Regions from separate parts of the Pseudomonas sp. GW821-FHT09E12 genome, predicted to be linked through region 1. Evidence: riboswitches for the same ligand, from Rfam matches in the RefSeq annotation. Region 1 holds a riboswitch; the other holds the start of a gene.

Region 1 (3,395 bases):
GCCCGGTGCACCACGGCAATCGGGCAGTCGGCGCCGTAGTAGGGCAGCAGCTCGGCGACAATCTTTTCCAGGTGGTTGACCCCCAGGTGAATCGCCATGGTGGTGCCGTGGGCGGCCAGGCTGGCGAATGCCTCGCCGGCGGGCATCGAGGTCTTGTCGGCATAACGGGTCAGGATCACGCTCTGGGCGACGTCCGGCAGAGTCAGTTCGGCCCCCAGCAAGGCCGCGCAGGCCGCGGTGGCCGTCACGCCGGGGATGATCTCGAAGGGGATGCCCAGCTCGCGCAGACAGCGAATCTGCTCGCCGATGGCGCCGTACAGGCTCGGGTCGCCGGAATGTACCCGGGCCACGTCCTGGCCTTTGCCATGGGCGTCCTTGATCAGCTCGATGATCTGCTCCAGGTGCAGTTCGGCGCTGTTGACCAGCTGTTCGGCGCGATGGCCCTGGAGCACTGCTTCGGGCACCAGGGAGCCGGCATAGATGATGACCGGGCAACTGTGGATCAGCCGCTGGCCCTTGACGGTGATCAGTTCCGGGTCGCCGGGACCTGCGCCGATAAAAAAGACGGTCATGGCGTTCTCCTGTGAAAAAAGGGGCGAGGCAACCTCACAGATGAAGATTGCTCATGATCAGCGGCGGGGATTATCGAAGATTTGCCCGGAGCAGGCCAAGGCGAGGGTCGCCTGGGCGTATTTCTGCCGCGGGACCAGCAGCCTTGCCGGGCTTCGGGCCAGGTGTTCGGCCAGGGCCAGGGCGGCACTTTCGGCGACGCCGTAGCAGCCGGTGCGCTCGTAGGCGATCTGCGAACGATGGCTGAGTTGCAGCACATAAGGCGTCAGCTGGTTACTGCTGAAACAGGTCAGGGGCAAGTCCAGTTGCGCGGCCAGGGCCAGCAGCCCGGGTTCCTCGCGTTTCAGGTCGATGCTGGCCAGGGCCTTGATCTGCCCGGGGTCGATGCGGTGGGTGCTCAGGGTTTGGTCGAGCAGGGCGCGCAAGGTCTCCACCGGGCAGCCCCGCTGGCAGCCCAGGCCGACCACCAGGGGCGGCGCTGTGCTGGCCTGCGTCATGCCGAGTACTGATCGTCGCTCTTGCGGCGGAACAGCCAGGCGCTGATCAGGCCCAGGGCCAGCCAGAACGCGGCGTTGGTCAGCTGCGAAGCGATCTTGAACTGCGCCTCCAACTCCTCCGGGGCGAGCATCGAATGCACTTGCGGCTGTGGCGCGCCGATGAGGTGCGGCACGGCGAGGATGGCCACGCCCAGCGCTTTCAGCAGCCAGTTCCGGGCGAAGACGATCAGGGCAATGCCGACCGCGGTGGAAGCGGCGGTACCGACCCACCAGACCTGCCGTTGCGCCAGGTCCGCGGCGGCGGTGCCCGGCAGTTCGGGCGGCAGGCCGAGGGTCGGCGCCAGGCAGAAAGTGGCATAACCGGCCAGGCCCCAGAGCAGGCCCTGGGAAGTACGGTTCGGCGCGCGCAGGGTGTAGAGACCGGCGAGCATCAGGGCGAACCCCACGGCGACCACCAGGTTGCCGCCGGTGGTGGACAGCACGCGCTGCCAGCCGTCTTCCGGCTCCCAGGCTTCGGCGTCGTGGCTGTGGGCAGCGGTGCCGGCGGCATGCTCATGCGCTTCTTCATGCTGGGCGGCCGGGGCCTTCTCGTAGGTTTCCGCCTCCAGGATCAGCGGTGCGACCCAGAAGCTTTGCAGCAGGGTCAGCAACAGGGCCGCCAGCAACCCGGTGAACCCCGCGGTTTGCGCGATACGCTTGATCATGTCGGCAGGTCTCAGTGGCAAGGGAAGGCGGCGCTGTGGCGGGTATCGTGGGCGGCGTTGTGCACCGCTTCGATATGGGAGAAGCCGGCGAAATACACAAGGCACGCACCGAGGATCGAGGCGCCGATGGCGGCGACCAGGCGTTGGCTCAGGGTGGCGGTACTGTTGCTGGAATGGCTGGTGCTGCTGATGATCGACATGGCGCTTCCCTCTGGTGTGTCAGCGGGTGAATCGAGCGCAGCAAAACCCCGCGAGACGGGCTCGCGGGGAATTAACAGCGCCCGCCCACCGCGGGTTTGTTATGACTGTGTAGCGGGCCGGTCTCCGGGCTCGCGAGGGGCGGGGCTTGCGCCACGCCTGCAAGAATCGCCTTCCCATGCCGGACTGCTGGCACAGTGGATCTGATTCTTCGCTCGCTTACCGTTGCGGGGGCAGCACCGGACTGATCAAGGCTTTTGGCCTGTGACGCACCGGTTTCCCGTTTCACCCTGTGAAGGGCACCCGTAACAAGGTGTGTAGGAGAGCATGGGCGAGGGAGGGGCGTCAATTGGCAAGGGTTCTCGTTTTCGATCGCAATTGGCCTGTCCTCGCGCTGCATGAACATTGACCGCCCCCCAAGCTCTGCGTAGCCTTGCGCTTTCGAGGTTCTTCGGCGTCTGTCGAAGCTAAGAAGGGAACGCGGTCCAAGCCGCGGCTGCCCCCGCAACTGTAAATGGTGATGAACGATGCAAGGCCACTGCCAGGCGGCGGGAAGGCGCATCGTTGGCCAGTCGAACGACCGGCACACCGTCAGCCAGGAGACCTGCCTCGGACCTGATTCTCACTACAACCGGGCGGGGTGATCCGGTGGCGAACCCTTCCGTGCAGTTGCCTGCGCGGCTCTCGTCCCGTATGCCCGCCACCTTGCCAAAGGGCATCCGATGAAAACACTGGCCAAACTTCCCGTCACCATCGTTACCGGCTTCCTCGGCTCGGGAAAAACCACCTTGCTGCGGCACATGCTGGACAACGCCCAGGGTCGACGCATCGCGGTGATCGTCAACGAGTTCGGCGAGCTGGGCATCGACGGCGAGATCCTCAAGCAGTGTTCCATCGGTTGCACCGAGGAAGAAGCCAGCGGTCGCGTCTTTGAGCTGGCCAACGGCTGCCTGTGCTGCACCGTGCAGGAAGAGTTCTTCCCGGTGATGCGCGAGTTGGTGGCCCGTCGCGGCGACCTCGACCATATCCTCATCGAAACCTCCGGCCTGGCCCTGCCAAAACCTTTGGTCCAGGCTTTCCAATGGCCGGAAATCCGCAGCGCCTGCACCGTCGACGCGGTGATCACCGTGGTCGATAGCCCGGCCGTGGCCGCCGGTACCTTTGCCGCCTTCCCGGACCAGGTCGACGCCCAGCGCAAGCTCGACCCCAACCTCGACCATGAGTCGCCGCTGCATGAGCTGTTCGCCGACCAGCTGTCCAGCGCCGACCTGGTGATCCTCAACAAGGCCGACCTGATCAGCCCGGCAGACCTGGCCAAGGTGCGCCTGGAAGTGGCCGAGGAGCTGCCGCCGGCGGTGAAAGTCATCGAAGCCAGCAGCGGTCGCCTGCCGCTGGACGTGCTGCTGGGCCTGGGCAACGGCTCGGA
Region 2 (3,395 bases), on a different contig from region 1:
GAAAATAGAAATGCACATAAGAGGCGGTCATCCGCCCTTCGCGGTAAACCGCTTCCGCGCCGCGCCCGCCATTCGGGCTCAGGCCGCGAGCGATCGGCGCAAGCTCGGTGCTGGTCAACGAATGATGATAGGTATGCCCGCGCAACGAACCTTCCGGCAACTCCACCGCCTGCAAGGCCAGGGCCGCCAGGCGCTTTTGCATCACCGCATCGCCGGGCAACAGGCCCAGCAGTTCGGCGCGCTCGCCGTCGACGTCGGTCAGGGAATCCAGCAGATACAACATGCCGCCACACTCGGCGAGCAAGGGTTTGCCTGCGGCGTGATGCGCGCGGATCGCGCTGAGCATCGAGCCGTTCGCCGCCAGCGCCCGGTGATGCAGTTCCGGGTAACCGCCCGGCAGGTACAGGCTGTCTGCCTCAGGCAGCGTCGCGTCATGGATCGGCGAGAAAAAGACCAGCTCGGCGCCCATGGCCCGCAGCAGATCCAGGCTCGCGCCATAGGTAAAGGCAAAGGCTTCGTCGCGGGCCACGGCAATGCGCACGCCGGCCAACAACGGCTCAACGGCAACCACCTGGGGAGCGGCGAATGCCACGGCGGGCGGCAAGGCCACTTCGCAGCTGTCCGCCAGGGCTGCGGCCGCGGCGTCGAGACGCAGATCCAGATCGTTGAGTTCGCTGGCCTGCACCAACCCCAGATGGCGGCTGGGCAGTTCGATGCCGGTCTCCCGGGACAGCGCGCCGTACCAGCGCAAGCCCTCGGTCAGGCTGCCTTCGAGCAACTGCGCATGCCGCAGGGTGCCGACGCGGTTGGCCAGCACGCCGGCGAACGGCAAGTCCGGCTGATAACGCGCCAGCCCCAGCGCCAGGGCGCCGAAGGTCTGGGCCATGGCCGTGCCATCAATCACCGCGAGCACCGGCACGCCGAAATGCCGCGCCAGGTCGGCGCTGGACGGCGTGCCGTCGAACAACCCCATCACGCCTTCGATCAGGATCAGGTCTGCCTCGCCGGCGGCCTCCCACAACAGGCGGCGGCTTTCCTGCTCGCCGACCATCCACATGTCCAGTTGATACACCGGCGCACCGCTGGCGCGCTCGAGGATCATCGGGTCGAGAAAGTCCGGGCCGCACTTGAACACGCGCACCTTGCGTCCCTGATTGCGATGCAGGCGGGCGAGCGCGGCGGTCACGGTGGTCTTGCCCTGACCGGAAGCCGGCGCGGCAATCAATACCGCCGGGCAATGACGGGCATCACTCACAGTTCGACGCCTTTTTGCGCTTTGATCCCGGCCTGGAAGGCATGCTTGACCATGCCCATTTCGGTGACGGTGTCGGCCAGCTCGATCATCTCTGGCTTGGCGCCACGTCCGGTGACCACCACATGCTGCATCGGCGGTCGCGCCTGCAGGTCGCTGAGCACCTGATCCAGGTCCAGATAGCCGTGCTTGAGGGCGATGTTCAGTTCATCGAGCACCACCAGGCCGATCGTCGGATCGCTCAGCAGTTCGCGGGAAACCGCCCAGGCCGCTTCGGCCGCGGCGATGTCGCGCTGGCGGTCCTGGGTTTCCCAGGTGAAGCCTTCGCCCATGACATGGAAACGCACCTGCTCCGGGAAGCGCCGGAAGAACAATTCCTCGCCAGTGCTGTTGCGGCCCTTGATGAACTGCACCACGCCGCATTGCATGCCGTGGCCCATGGCCCGCGCGAGCATGCCGAAGGCCGAGCTGCTTTTGCCTTTGCCGTTGCCGGTCAGCACCAGCAGCAAACCGCACTCGTTCGGCGAGTTGGCGATGCGTTCATCGATCACGGCTTTTTTGCGCAACATGCGCGCCAGATGGCGTTCGTCACGATCGGGGGATTCAGTCATGGGGCAGCTCTCCGTTGGGGCTGGATAACGGGGGGCAGGAATAGGAATAGACGGCGCAAGCCTGGCATCGCCCACCGTGATGCCGTTGGATGGATCAGGCCGGTCTCCGGGCTTGTGAGTGGCTGGGATGCCCAACTGCGCGCCTTCCCATGTCGACAGTCGACACAGTGGCATCAGGCGCAGTCTTGACTCACTTACCGTTGCGGGGGCAGCGCCGGAATCGTCGTGCGTGCGCCTTCGGCACGCGTACTCACCGGCTTCCCTGTTTCACTCTGTCGACCCAAGGCCACAGAGCACCTGAAACAAGTCGCGAAGGTTAGAGGGTTGGGGGTGGAGCGTCAATTAAAGCCCCGCAGATCGGCGAATGCTGCATATCGGAAAAATGACGCCAATCTTGTGCCACACTCAGTGCAGTGATATCAAATAGCCATAATCTCGTTAAAAAACTCCAATATCTGAACAATAATAGGAAAAGTCCGATGCAAGGCATGATCATCAGCAATCCGAAACTGGAATTCCTGCGCCCTGCCCTGGAACGCTGGTTCGATTGCATCGACCGCTACAACACCGTGCGCGGCGATAACGAAAGCCCGTACTGGTTCGACGAAAAAGCCAACCTGGGAATGCTCTCGGCGGCAGCCTGGATGGCGGAGATGGTCACCCTGGAACACGCACCGAGCAAAAAACAGCTCGAGGACGGCGACCGCAGCGGCCGCACCGACCTGTACATCGCCACGCAGGAGGAACGCGTCTATATCCAGACCACCCAGCGTTGGCCCCGGGTCAACAGCCTGCACCTGACCCAACCGTTGCTGGATGCCGCCAGCGACGCGAAAAAAGCCAGCTACCCCAGCGACCTGAAACTTGGCTGCCTGTTCGTCACGCCACAGAAAACCCAGCACAGTGCCACTCCGGAAGAATTGCAGGACATGGTCGACGACCTGCAAAAGGAACACTGCTGCGCCGTGGCCTGGTACTTCCCCTATGCGTACCGCAAATTGCGCAACGAAGCCGGCAACTATCACCCCGGCGTTGCCGTGCTGTTCAAGGAAGCACGCTGAGCAGGTGGAACCATCGTCCATCTGTGCTTCTCTATGACTACACCGACTTCGTGCATTCATAGGGAAATCAGCATGCTCAAGCTTCGATACGCAATCCTTGTCGCCGTCGCCGCAGGCCTCGCCGCCTGTGGCGAGACCTCCACCCTCCAGGTCTCCGACGGCACCGGCCCCTCGCCGAAACTGCCCGAACCGAACAAAACCCTGTTCCCGACCGTGAACATCGCGCCCGCAATCGGCTGGCCGCAAGGCGCCAAACCGGTGGCCGCCGCCGGCACCCAGGTCGCCGCATTCGCCGAAAGCCTGGACCATCCGCGCTGGTTGTACGTGCTGCCCAACGGAGACGTACTGGTGGCGGAGACCAACGCCCCACCCTCCCCCGATGACAGCAAAGGTATTCGTGGCTGGATAGCCAGCAAGATCATGAGCCGCGCCGGGGCCGGCGTGCCCAGCCCGAACCGCATCACCCTGCTG

What was found. A riboswitch is a leader RNA that binds a small molecule or an ion and turns the genes downstream of it on or off. The one in region 1 is predicted to bind cobalamin.
Region 2: linked by a shared signal. The riboswitch ahead of cobO (cob(I)yrinic acid a,c-diamide adenosyltransferase) and the one ahead of AC07PQ_RS03340 (CbtB domain-containing protein) in region 1 are both predicted to bind cobalamin.

The regions. Positions count from the first base shown of each region.
Region 1 covers NZ_JBWKOM010000001.1:738,255-741,649, reverse strand. Annotated here, with positions in the region: gene cobM (precorrin-4 C(11)-methyltransferase) at 1-572, opposite strand, end outside; gene AC07PQ_RS03350 (cobalamin biosynthesis protein) at 630-1,067, opposite strand; gene AC07PQ_RS03345 (CbtA family protein) at 1,064-1,771, opposite strand; gene AC07PQ_RS03340 (CbtB domain-containing protein) at 1,783-1,971, opposite strand; cobalamin riboswitch at 2,070-2,291, opposite strand; cobalamin riboswitch at 2,397-2,595, shown strand; gene cobW (cobalamin biosynthesis protein CobW) at 2,692-3,395, shown strand, end outside.
Region 2 covers NZ_JBWKOM010000006.1:472,023-475,417, reverse strand. Annotated here, with positions in the region: gene AC07PQ_RS20520 (cobyrinic acid a,c-diamide synthase CobB) at 1-1,255, opposite strand, end outside; gene cobO (cob(I)yrinic acid a,c-diamide adenosyltransferase) at 1,252-1,863, opposite strand; cobalamin riboswitch at 1,944-2,179, opposite strand; gene AC07PQ_RS20510 (hypothetical protein) at 2,343-2,924, shown strand; gene AC07PQ_RS20505 (PQQ-dependent sugar dehydrogenase) at 2,997-3,395, shown strand, end outside.